DNA from 3 places in the Granulosicoccus sp. 3-233 genome. Region 2 is predicted to be linked to each of the others. Evidence: riboswitches for the same ligand, from Rfam matches in the RefSeq annotation. Region 2 holds a riboswitch; each other region holds the start of a gene.

Region 1 (4,151 bases), 200 kb from region 2:
CCGAACCAGAGCGTCAGAAGTGGTGCCAGGGCGAACACCGGCAGCGACTGACTGATGACCATCAGCGGCAGCAGCCAGCGACGCAGTCGTCTGGAGGTGGTCAGCAGGATGGCGCTGAGTATGCCGAGCACACAACCACTGAGCAGGCCGGCAATGACCTCGAAGGCGGTAATGGCGGTGTGCAGGCCGAGTGTCTGCATCTGACTGAACAGTGTCTTCAGAATTGCAAACGGTGCCGGTAGCAGAAAGTGGGGAATGCCACTGAGCATGACCAGCAGTTGCCAGGCCAGCAGCATCAGCGCAAGACTGACGAACAGACCTGGAATTCGCGCACGCCCGAGTGTCGTTGACCTGTTCATTCAGGCGGGCACCGGTCGGTTTTCACCGTTTTTCATGAATTGCCAGACGGCCGGCAACCGTGAGGCGATTTCCTCATGATCCAGCTGCCGTGGTGGTTGCGTGCGCAGCGGCATCGATTGCACGCGGGTGGGAGACCCCGGCTCGAGTACATGCAGTGCATGCGATAGCCTCAGGGCCTCCATCGGATCGTGTGTTACCAGCAGGACGGTGTGCCCGCTGAGGAGCTCGAAGGAGAGGCTCTGCAGTTCGTCGCGGGTGATGGCATCCAGACGACTGAAGGGTTCATCCATCAGTACGATGTCACGATGTTCGAGCAGGGTGCGCGCCAGGGCCACGCGCTGGCGCATGCCCCCGGAGAGTACTGCCGGCAGGGCGTCTGCCCACGACGACAGGCCGACACGTTCGAGCAGCTCGCTGACACGATGATCAGTGTCCTGCAGGCGTTCACCACGCAGCCTTGGTCCCAGCTGAATGTTCTGTCGCGCTGTCAACCACGGCAGCAGCCCATCGTCCTGCGCCATGTAGGCAATACGGCTGGATACCGGCTTGCCGGCATCCGTCAGTACGCTGCCCTCATCCGGCTGCTGCAAGCCGGCGATGATCCTGAGCAGGCTGGTCTTGCCGATGCCACTGCGGCCAAGCAGACTGTGCCACTTGCCAGCCTCCAGGTGCAGTGACAGATCCTGGAAGATCGGATGACTCCCCAGGTTCAGACTGACCTTGTTCAGCGCGATGCCGGGTGAATGACTCACGTTTGCGGCCAGAGGGCATGAAAGTGGTGGACCGGCCCGTGTCCGGAACCGATTTGCAGCTCGTCGGCACGGATGATGGCTGCATGCACGTAGATTTCAGCGGCCTGTACGGCATCGGATACGGACGCTCCCCTGGCCAGTTCAGCGGCGATGGCCGAGGACAGGGTACAGCCGGTACCGTGGGTGTTGCCGGTCTGGATGCGGGGCTGCGTGAACCGCTGCAGCTGGCCGTTCTGCAACAGCAGATCGGTACAGTCAGTGGAATTCAGGTGCCCACCCTTGAGCAGTACACAGGCGCTACCCATTTCTGCGAGTCTGGCCGCCTGAGCCTCCATATCCGCCAGATCCCCGGCCTCCTTGCCGTTGCCCAGTAGCAAGGCTGCTTCGGGCAGATTGGGGGTAATCAGCGTCGCCCGCGGAAACAGGTAGTGACGCAGGGCATCGATGGCTTCAGTGTGCAGCAGGGAGTCTCCGCTCTTGGCGACCATGACCGGGTCGAGAACAACAGGAATCGCGGGGTGCTGCTCGAGGACTTCACTGATGGTGCGGATGATGTCGACATTGGCCAGCATGCCTATCTTGATGGCGTCGATGCGGATATCGGACAGCACGGTTTCCATTTGCTGGCGAACGAATTCGGCGGGCACTTCGTGGATGGCATTCACCGCTCGCGTGTTCTGTGCCGTCAGCGCCGTGATGGTCGAGGCTCCGTAGACGCCCAGCGCGCTGAAGGCTTTCAGGTCCGCCTGAACGCCGGCGCCACCGCCTGAATCCGAGCCGGCGATGGTCATCGCAGCCGGTACGCCCCGTACTGTAGCGGGGTGAGAGATTGTCGTATTGCCAGGATTCATGTTCAGCTCCACCGGAGACGCCGGGAGGAACTGGACCCATGCAAGGGAATGACTCGGATTCCCGTGACTTGAATCCCTTCGTCGGCATTATCCGCATCAGGTTCAGCGGGATCGTGCAATCAGATGCATCATCTCAGCCGAACGCCCACCTCTGTAGTCGTCCAGCACCCCGTCAAGTGTGCGAGAGAGTATCACGCGTCAATCCACTTGACCAGATGCTCTTCCTGAAAATTCTCGGTACTGGCCGTCATCGCCCGGCCATGACGGTTCCACACTCTTGCAGTAATCTCCGTGAATATCCTGTTGGTCATGGGCGCCTGACCACTGACCTCTGATCCGTGACCCGTGACCCGTGAACCCGTGAACCCGTGAACCCGTGAACCCGTGAACCCGTGAACCCGTGAACCCGTGAATCCGTGAATCCGTGAATCCTGAACCCTGAACCCTGAACCCTGAACCCTGAACCCTGAACCCTGAACCCTGAACCCTGGGCAGAGGCACTGGGGAACGCCTGCACGGCTGGTGTGCCCTGGCCAGGTCGATGGTGACGGTGACATTGTCACCGACCCCTTGAGAAATCAGGTCTATTCTCCCGATCACCAGTGGCCGGCCGGGATCGGAATCGGGCGTGCATGCGGTAGTGGCGCCGGCCAGGAACATCGGTTCATGCCGAGAGAATAGCGGCGCGATGCTCAACAATCACTGACAACAACCCCGGGAAACACCGCCCATGGACGTCAAGAACATTTCAGACACTCTCTCCCTGAGCAAGCAGTTGCAGATCGACGATATTGCCCGGCTGCGTGAATTGGGATTCCGGTCGATCATCTGCAATCGGCCTGACGGAGAAGCGGCTGATCAGCCCACTTTTGCTGAAATACAGGCCGAGGCAGCCAGACACGGTCTGGAAATGCGATATCTGCCCGTCGTTCCTGGCCAGGTAAGCAATGAAGACGTCGACAGCTTCGCGCGGGCAATGCAGGAAATGCCGAAGCCTGCAATGGCCTATTGCCGCAGCGGTACACGCTCTGCCACCTTGTGGTCTCTGGGCCAGGCCCGTACGCGACCGGTGCCGGAGATTCTGGCCGCCGCCAGAAGTGCCGGCTTTGACCTGTCAGGCGTCGTCCGGCGACTGGCCAATGGAGGGGTCACACCAACCGACAAGGCTGATGGTTCTTTTGATGTCGTGATTGTCGGGGCGGGTGCCGCCGGTATCGCCGTGGCATCCAGTCTGCTCAAGCGCCAGGCGGATCTGCAGCTTGCCTTGATCGACCCTGCCGATATTCATTACTACCAGCCCGGATGGACCATGGTGGGAGGCGGGATATTCGAACCGGAGAAAACCGTCAGAACCATGGGGTCGCTGATACCCCCTGGTGTGCAATGGCTCAAGACAGCAGTCACGGCCTTCGAGCCGGCGAACGATTCGATCATACTTGAAGGCTGTCGAGTCATCCGGTACAAGCGGCTCATCGTCTGTCCAGGTCTCAAACTCGACTGGCACCGGGTGGAAGGGCTGACAGAGACCCTGGGACGCAATGGCGTGACCTCCAATTACCGCTACGATCTGGCTCCCTATACCTGGTCGCTGGTACAGTCGATGACGTCAGGCAAGGCGGTGTTCACACAGCCTCCCATGCCGATCAAGTGCGCCGGTGCGCCACAGAAGGCGATGTACCTGTCGGCAGATCACTGGAATCGCACTGGCGTTCTGCAGGATATCGATATCGATTTCAACAATGCCGGTGGAGTACTGTTCGGGGTCAAGGACTATGTGCCGGCACTGCAGGAATACGTTGAACGGTACCGTGCGTCACTGAATTTCTTTCACAATCTGGTGGCAGTGGATGGCGATGCGGGAAAGGCCTGGTTCGACGTGAGCGACGCCGACAAGCCCGTCAGACGAGTGGAAGTGGAATTCGACATGATGCATGTCTGTCCCCCTCAATGTGCTCCGGAATTCATCAGTGCCTCGCCGTTGGCTGATGCGGCCGGCTGGGTGGATGTCGAGCAGTCGACTCTGCGTCACAGGAGCCATGAGAATATCTGGGCATTGGGCGATGTCATGAATGCACCCAATGCGAAGACGGCCGCCGCTGCTCGCAAGCAGGCACCGGTCGTGGCGGCCAATGTCATTGCCGATATCGCTGGCAGGTCTCCCGTGGCGTCCTACGATGGTTACGGGTCC
Region 2 (4,151 bases):
CGGTCCGTTGATCGTCATGGGAACGCATGTGGTGCTCACTGGCGAGTACTCGATCCAGGCAGGGATTGCCTCATTGGTGCCGTTTTTTCTTTCCAACAACCTCCTGCTGCTCAACCAGTTTCCTGATATCGCTGCGGACAGAAGTGTCGGTCGGCGACATTTTCCCATTGTCTACGGCGAACGCAAGGGCATCCTGTTGTATGGCAATACCGTCATGGCCACTTGTGGGGTCATTGTCCTGGGCATTCTGACGGGAATATTTCCCGAGTTGAGTATCGTGTGCTTCTTTCCGATGGGGATCGCGGTCATGGTGTTCTTCGGTATTGCCAGGCACGGAACATCGTTGGGCAGATTGTTGCCGTACCTGGGGATGAACGTCTGGGCAACGGTCATGACGTCGGTATTTCTGGGCTTCAGCATCATCCATGGCTGACGAATACGCATGAACCATGGCTGTTGCGCATGCTGATGTGCTTCACCGCCGAGGTCACCGTGGAGTCGTTCCCGAATCATGAGGCTGGCAATTCTTTATCCTTCCAGTTTTCGCACTCGCTGCGCCAGCGAAGTGAAATCGAAGAGCGAATTTACGGGTAGACGCAATAACAGCAGCGATACCGCCACCGGCAGCAGTGATGCCAACAGGAACGATTCCAGCAGATTCGTGACAGGTGCCCCGGGCAGTGGGAAAACCACCAGCCCGGCCACCAGACCACAGAACGTACTGAGCGCTGCATTGGTGCTTTGATAGCGAGCATTGAACAAACCGAAAAATACCGGAAACGCCGCTGCGCAGCAAAGCAGGTCTGCCAATAGAAACAGATACAGCACACTGTAGCCCTGAGCGGCTACGAGCAACACCGGCAAGGACAGCAGCAGGATCAGCCAGCGCGACCAGGACAGCAGGGTCTGATTGTTCATCTGAGGCAACAAGCGGTGCAGGTCGACTACCATGATGCTGGTCAGCCCGCTGATGGTGGAATCTGCGCTGCTCATGATCAGGGCCAGCCCGAATGGCAGCAGGCCAATGGCGAACCACAGAGGCACATCCGCCAGCAGAACGCTGAACAGGGCGACAGACCCATCACCGGGCAAGTCCAGGCCCACGAAAGCAAGGCCGAACAGGCCCATGATAAAGATGATGGGAAAGCTCAGCAGGCCGCTGAGAATGAAGCCGTTGCGAATGACACGGTTGTCGCGCGCTGCAAAGACTCTTTGCCAGGTGCCTTGATAGAAAAGTCCGGTGAGAACGACTGCGATGAAAAACGTCAGTCCGGATTTCAGGCCGTTGATATCCAGTGGGTTGAGTAGTTGCGGTGCTGTTGTCCGCAGGCCTTGCAAAGCAGGGGTCAGTCCATTGCTGGCTTGCCAACCGAAGCCGATCAGCAAGGCCAGAAAGGGCAGTATGACAAGCAATTGAAGACGGTCGGTGAAGATGGTTACCCGAAGCCCGCCATACAGGGTGTACAGCAGTGTTGCACCCATGACGATGCTGGCCGTCAGCCACAGGGGTACCGGTGCCAGCAGGGCAACCATCCTGGCAATGGCGGTCAGCCCTGCGCTCAGACTGATGAAGAGATAGAAGACCATGATGACCAAAACGAAGCCATACATCACCCGTCCGTAGCGAGCGAGTACAAACTCGGTCAGGGTATGGCCTTCGGGCATCAGAACACGGATACGGCAGCCCAGTGGGATCATGATCAGCCGTGGCGCCAGAGCCCCCAGAGCATAGCCGGTGATGGCGCCTATACCTCCCCAGGTGGCAGCCTGCGCCGGGCCGAACAGAATCCATGTGCCCAGGGTCGTGGCCAGCAACGTCAGCAGTGTGGCAGCGCTGCTCTGGCTGTTGCGAGCCACCAGATAGTCGTCCAGTCTGTCCTGTTTGCGATGGGCATAGAGCAAGCCTGGTACGGCGAACAGTGCCGCGAATACAAGCAGCCATATGAGGGCTGTGGAGGTGCTGAACATGGTTGTCTTCCTTGTCTTGAGCGGCGCTGACGTTTCGCCACAGGTGGCGGGCATCCGGCAAGGCAGGGAGACGGGAAAGAGGCTGGAGGCATGCATGGTGCAGCCTTGTTCCTTCCCTTCGCCAGCATTATCCGGATCAGGTTCAAAGGGTTGCCACACACACAGTGTGGTGTCTCAGCCGCTTTCCACGGCACCCCCAGGAGTGAGCGCAGAATAGGAAGTTCAAGTCCACTTGTCAACGATTATCAATTGACGCTACATCTTTCCTCAGTTGTTGTGCTATGGTTTTCGCTCGACACGGGGTGTCCTGATTTGCAGGGCTGAGAAAAAACCCGTTGAACCTGATCCAGTTCATACTGGCGAAGGGATGTCAGTCGCTGGCTCTGCCGCCACACCTGTGCATTCATGCCTTCGCCTCAATCCTGAGGTTTACATGCAGCAGTCTCTCCGTCTTGATCAACAACTGGTTCTGGTTACCGGTGGTGCCCGTGGCCTGGGTGAACACCTGGTAGCTGCCTTTCTCCGAGAAGGTGCCAGAGTTGTTATAAACTATCATCGCAGTTCTGATGCGGCCAGGCGCCTGGCAGAAAGATTCCCGGAGCATGCGCTCGCCGTACAGGCTGATGTATGCGAGCGAGCCGCAGTACAGGCGATGTTCGATCAGGCCCGACAGCATTTCGGCACACCGGTGACAACTGTCATCAACAATGCCTTGCCTGACTTCACATTCAACGGCGATGCACGTCCGAACGTGGATCAGCTGACCTGGGAAAACATGAACCAGCAATTCTCGGGAGTTGTCGGCGGTGCCATTAACACGACTCAGTCAGCACTGGCGGGCATGCGCGAGGCAGGTTTTGGTCGTATCGTGAACGTCGGAACCAATCTGTTCCAGAATCCCGTAGTGCCGTATCACGACTACACCGCTGGCAAGGCAGCCTTGTTGTCACTGACTCGCACGCTGTCGCAGGATCTGGGGCCCGACAACATCACCGTGAACATGGTGTCGGGCGGTCTGTTGCGTACCACGGATGCCTCGGCAGCAACCCCGGAGGCCGTGTTCGACTTCATTGCGGCGAGCACGCCCCTGCGGCGAGTGACCACACCGGCGGAATTCGCTGATGCCACCTTGTTCTTCGCCTCGTCCTGGGCGCGTTCGGTGACCGGGCAGAACCTGGTCGTGGATGGTGGTCTGGTGAAGGGCTGATGAGCACCGGGCGAACGCATACGCGGACGATGCATATCAATCTGTTCCTGATGGGCTGCGGCCATCACCGGGCCGCCTGGCGACATCCACAGTCCTCGGTAGAGCAATTGGGTGATATTCGCTATTACGAAGCTCTCGCGCAAGTGGCCGAACGCGGCAAGCTGGATGCCGTTTTCTTCGCCGACAGCGGGGCGGCGGGTAATGTGTCGGACGGCAGCTGGTGGTATCTGGAGCCACTGACTGCCATCGCCGCGATGAGTCGGGCGACTCATCGCATCGGCTTCATCAGCACCGTGTCCAGCACCTTCTACACGCCATTTCATGCCGCTCGCCTGCTGGCGTCGCTGGATCATATCTCCGGTGGCAGAATTGGCTGGAACGTGGTTACGTCGATGTTTGACGCTGAAGCCCGCAACCATGGTTACCGGAAAATGCCGGATCATGACGAGCGTTACCGACGCGCCGAGGAGTTCGTGCAGGCGGTGTCAGACCTGTGGGATTCCTGGGATGATGACGCCTTGCTGTTTGATCGTCAGGGGCATTATGCCGACCCCGGGAAGGTGCGTGCCATCAATCATCAGGGAGAATTCTTTCACGTTGATGGTCCGTTGAACGTACCGCGCCCATTGCAAGGGCATCCGGTACTGTTTCAGGCTGGTGCCTCGGAACAGGGTAGGGCACTGGCGGCCAGCCGTGCAGAAGCAATCTATGCGGTGGCCTATGATCTGCCTGCAGCGCAAAGCTATTATCGGGATATCAAGCGACGGGTGAAAGCTGCCGGCCGCAAGGTGGATGTGCCGATCATGCCAGGGCTGGTTACCTACGTGGCAGCAACCGAGGAAGAGGCCAAAGCCAAACAACGTGAACTGGATGAATTGCTGCCTGCCGACGCATCGTTGCGCCAATTGGCCCTGTTCATTGACCAGGATTGTTCCGAATGGGAGCTGGACGCACCAGTGCCACCCTTGCCATCACT
Region 3 (4,151 bases), on a different contig from region 2:
GGCGGCAGGACAAGAATGATATTGCCCGTGAGTTGTATCCACTGACCCATGCGTTCCCGTGCCAGGCGGATGCGCAAGTAGCGCGTACTTCGCAGCAAGGCCAGTCCCAGTGTCACCGACAGAATGGCGGCGGTCAGGGAGACGGCCAGGGTGTTGCCAAGGGCCGATAGCGTCGCGGAATCGAACATGACACTCAGCGTCTTGCCATTGATTGCCGAGATGATCAGTGCCAGCAAGGGCAACAGCACAAAGACGATGCCGAGCATCAGTATACCGACATGAGCAATGTTCCATCCCGCGCCAGGCCAGAGGCCTTCTCGGACATCGTTCCGGTATGCGCCGGTGCTGCCTTTGACCGGGCTTGCATAAATGTCGAAACCCATGCTGCCGTCGTGGCGCAGCAGGGTGCTCATGGCCATCAGTGACAGACAGATGAGTAGCTGAATGCAGGCCAGAGCCACTGCCGTGCTTATGTCGAAATCGAATCTCAAGGCCTGGTAGATGGCAACTTCGATGGTTGTGGATCGTGGGCCACCGCCCAGTGTCATGACAATGGCAAAACTGGTGAAACACAAAGTGAAGATCAACAGTGCCAGAGCCGGTAGCTGGTGTTTCATGCGGTGCCATTCGATATGTCGAAAGATGGCCCAGGGCGTCATGCCCAGTTGTCGACACAGGCGCCAGTTGTCAGCGGGAATACTCTCCAGGGCGTTCAGGAGAATACGGGCGGCCAAGGGCATATTGAAGAACACGTGGGCAATCAGAATACCGGGCAATCCGTAGAACGCCAGTGGCTCGTTGCCCATCATTGCCAGCAGCTCGCTCAGCCAACCAGTTCGGCCGAATACAGCAACGATGCCGTAAATGGCAACGATAGTGGGTATGACCAGTGACAGGCTGAACAGGGAGACGATCAGGGAGCGACCGGGGAATGCGGGCTTGTGAGACAGCGCGAGTGCCACCGGGATGGCGGTGATCAACGCCAGTATCGTCGAAGCGAGCGCCTGATAAAGGCTGAAACGAATCACGCGCTGCAAATAGGTATCGTTCACCACAGCGTGCCAGTCGATGCTGCCTGCTTCTGCAAGCATGGCGCCCAGTGGCAGCAGTGTCATGGCGGCAATGAGGAACAGTGCTACCACGCCACTGGCCCACCAGGGCCAGCGTATCGACATGATCAGTTTCCGGTGGAAGCTTCAAGCCATTCGTCGATCCACGACTTGCGTCCATCGCGTACTTCTTCCGGAGTGAATTGCAAGGTCCGTGTCGGTGAAATCAATTTCTCGAAGGATGCTGGCAGCTGTTCTTCCAGGTCCGCAACGGGGTACATGACATTGCCGAGCGGGATGCTGGTCTGGGCTTCCTGACTGACCAGGTAGTTCAGGAACTCCCGACCCAATGCCTGTCGAGGAGACTGGGCCAGCAACGCGGCGACCTCGACTTGCAGATAGTGTCCGTCGCTGAATGCGGCAGCCTGGTAGCGGTCGGTTTCGTCGATCTCCATATGATAGGCCGGTGAGGTGCTGTAGCTGAGCACCATCGGTGCTTCGCCATTGAGGAACAGCGAAAAGTAGGCTTCACTCCAGCCCTTGGTGACGGTCAGGATGTGCGGTTGCAGAGCCTGCCACTTTTCGGCGGCCTTGTCGCCATACACCGACTTCATCCACAGCAGCAGTCCCAGGCCCGGAGTGCTGGTTCTCGGGTCCTGGATGATGATCTTCAGGTCCTCGGGCGCGGCAATGAGTTCATCCAGGCTGGCTGGTGGTTCAGGCAGGGCTTCAGTGTCGTAGACGAAGGCAAAGTAGCCGTAATCGAATGGCACGAAGATATCGGAAGTCCATGTCATGGGCAATTCCAGCGCGCTGGTGTCGACACCGGATGTTGCCAACAGTCCGGTGTCTTCGGCAATCGCCATCAGATTGGTGTCAAGACCCAGCACGACATCCGCCGGACTGGACTTGCCCTCGAGCTGAACGCGATTGAGAATGCCGGCAGAGCTGTCCAGGGCGACGAAGTCGATGGTGCAGTCGCCGCATTGAGCTTCGAAACCGGCCTTGATGGCGGGCCCTGGTCCCCATTCGGCAGTGAAGGACTCGTAGGTGTAGACGGTCAGCTTGCGCGGTTCATCGGCGGCATTGGCAAGCGTCAGGGGCAGGGTGGTGCTGACCAGCAGTACGGTGGAGAGCAGGTATCGGCGGGGCTGTGTGGCGAACGGATTCATACGCATGGGTTTGTGTACGCTTGTCATGCTCATCGTGGACAGAAGAGTCGGGGATGATGACCTGGCGAAGGTACAGCAACTCAATTCCTACGCCGGTGCTAGCCGGTTCAGGTTCTGCGGGTTGTCCCGGCTGACGTTCAAGCCGGACTCTCAGCCTTGCGGCACCCCGTTGAGTCATCACGTGTGGTCCTGTGGACCGCGCTCAGTTTCTCGTATAAGAGGCATGGTTGCAAGCAGGCTGTTGCCGAGGGAAGCCATCGTGCCCACAGGAGCTATCGTGCATAGGGTCGAGGAGAGCCATCGTGCGTCGTGTTGAAGCGCTTGTAGCTCCACAGGTACTGCTCAGGGCACAATGCGATGCACCGTTCGACACCGCTGTTGAGAGCAGTGGCGGCCTGTTCTGCATCGCTACTGGACACCGCCTCATCGGCGGGCAGGATGTGGAGTCGCCAGCCCTTGCCTCTGGGCAGGCGCTCCGCCACACAGTAGAGTACGGTAGCACCGCTGCGCCGCGCCAGGCCGGACAGCAGGGTCATGGTCAGAGCCGGCTTGCCGAAGAAAGGGGCAAAGACTCCATTGGCCTGGTCGGGTTCCTGGTCGGGCAGAATACCGACATTGCCGCCCGACTTGAGGATCTTGAAGCCACGTCTGATACCACCGGCATCAAGAGAGGCCGGGTGTCCTCGCAGGTGCGCCCGCCAGCGTATGAGTTCGCTGTCAAGCCGGGAATTGCGCGGACTGCGGTAGAAGTAGGTGAATGGTTCGTCGCTCGACAAGGGGGCTGAGCAAACTTCCCAGTTGCCCAGGTGAGGGGAGACGAACAGGCACCCCTTGCCGGATTTCCGGGCCTCGAGCATCAGCTCTTCGCCATTGATGTCGATTATCAGCTGTTCGGTCTGAGCGATGGGCCGGTGCCAGATCCAGGCGCATTCGGTCAGCTGCTTGCCGGTTTCCATCAGACTGAGGCGGCTCAGACGGCGACGCTGTGCCTCGTTCATGTCCGGGTAGCACATGTCGAGATTCACATCGGTGATACGGCGCAATTTGCCGTTGAGCGCCCAGACGCACAGTCCGAGAGTGGCCCCGATTGTCTGATTCATGCGCAGTGGAAGCCAGCTGAGGATTCTGGCGAGAAGGCGAGTGAGCTGCACGGACATCGGGAAACCGGTTGTGACGAATCTCTAGTTTAGCGTGTGTAACTGTGCGAGCTTAATCGTTAGAATCTTCTCCGGGCAATGTTCTGCCTGCCACAGATTCTTCCGATGAGCGATAACGCTGATTCCATTGACACCATTTCACCCACGGAAGCGTGGTCTCTGATGCAAACGGACCCGGGTGTGACGCTGATCGACGTTCGATCCGATATGGAATTCCTGATGATCGGTCATCCGAGGGGAGCGGTGAATGTGCCCTGGATCGATGCGCCGGACTGGGTGGTGAACGAGCATTTCGTGGCCAATGTCAGAAAGGCCCTGTTGGGCAAGGTGTCGGCCAAGGGGCGTTCTTCCTCACCGCTGTTGCTGATCTGTCGCAGTGGCAATCGGTCGCACGATGCGGCAGAGGTGCTGCTGCGAGAAGGTCTGGCCGACGTCAGGATCATCGCTTGCGGGTTCGAGGGGCCGCTGGATGACGAGCATCACCGGAATACGGTGGCTGGTTGGCGCTTCGAAGGCTTGCCGTGGGAGCAGTGCTAGGGGAGCGCTTGACCGCTGCGCATCGACCCAAAACACCCGGCCATCCGGTGGCCGGGCTGAACCATCCTGGCTCCTCAGGTTGATGTGGTCATCAAACGTGCAATTCATCCAATGAATCGAACTTCCTTGTTGAAATACATCCTCCGTGATACTTCCCTGTGTGTGGTGTTCCTGACCACAAATTCATTATCGGCGCATCGACGCGGAACTGCTATCGGAAGTTCCGTCTTTTTGCG

The links. Region 2 has a riboswitch for thiamine pyrophosphate ahead of ACUNV4_RS21400 (sodium:solute symporter family transporter). Riboswitches for the same ligand answer to the same signal wherever they lie in the genome.
Region 1: linked by a shared signal. The riboswitch ahead of thiD (bifunctional hydroxymethylpyrimidine kinase/phosphomethylpyrimidine kinase) and the one ahead of ACUNV4_RS21400 (sodium:solute symporter family transporter) in region 2 are both predicted to bind thiamine pyrophosphate.
Region 3: linked by a shared signal. The riboswitch ahead of thiB (thiamine ABC transporter substrate binding subunit) and the one ahead of ACUNV4_RS21400 (sodium:solute symporter family transporter) in region 2 are both predicted to bind thiamine pyrophosphate.

The regions. Positions count from the first base shown of each region.
Region 1 is NZ_JBQYLE010000009.1:288,628-292,778, reverse strand. Features, by position in the region: gene ACUNV4_RS22255 (ABC transporter permease) at 1-359, opposite strand, end outside; gene ACUNV4_RS22250 (ABC transporter ATP-binding protein) at 360-1,112, opposite strand; gene thiD (bifunctional hydroxymethylpyrimidine kinase/phosphomethylpyrimidine kinase) at 1,109-1,963, opposite strand; TPP riboswitch at 2,019-2,145, opposite strand; gene ACUNV4_RS22240 (TIGR01244 family sulfur transferase) at 2,694-4,151, shown strand, end outside.
Region 2 is NZ_JBQYLE010000009.1:83,722-87,872, reverse strand. Features, by position in the region: gene ACUNV4_RS21405 (prenyltransferase) at 1-433, shown strand, start outside; gene ACUNV4_RS21400 (sodium:solute symporter family transporter) at 529-1,968, opposite strand; TPP riboswitch at 2,065-2,176, opposite strand; TPP riboswitch at 2,257-2,353, shown strand; gene ACUNV4_RS21395 (3-oxoacyl-ACP reductase) at 2,402-3,175, shown strand; gene ACUNV4_RS21390 (LLM class flavin-dependent oxidoreductase) at 3,205-4,151, shown strand, end outside.
Region 3 is NZ_JBQYLE010000004.1:367,463-371,613, reverse strand. Features, by position in the region: gene thiP (thiamine/thiamine pyrophosphate ABC transporter permease) at 1-1,175, opposite strand, end outside; gene thiB (thiamine ABC transporter substrate binding subunit) at 1,178-2,227, opposite strand; TPP riboswitch at 2,289-2,400, opposite strand; gene ACUNV4_RS13555 (lysophospholipid acyltransferase family protein) at 2,494-3,378, opposite strand; gene ACUNV4_RS13550 (rhodanese-like domain-containing protein) at 3,484-3,915, shown strand.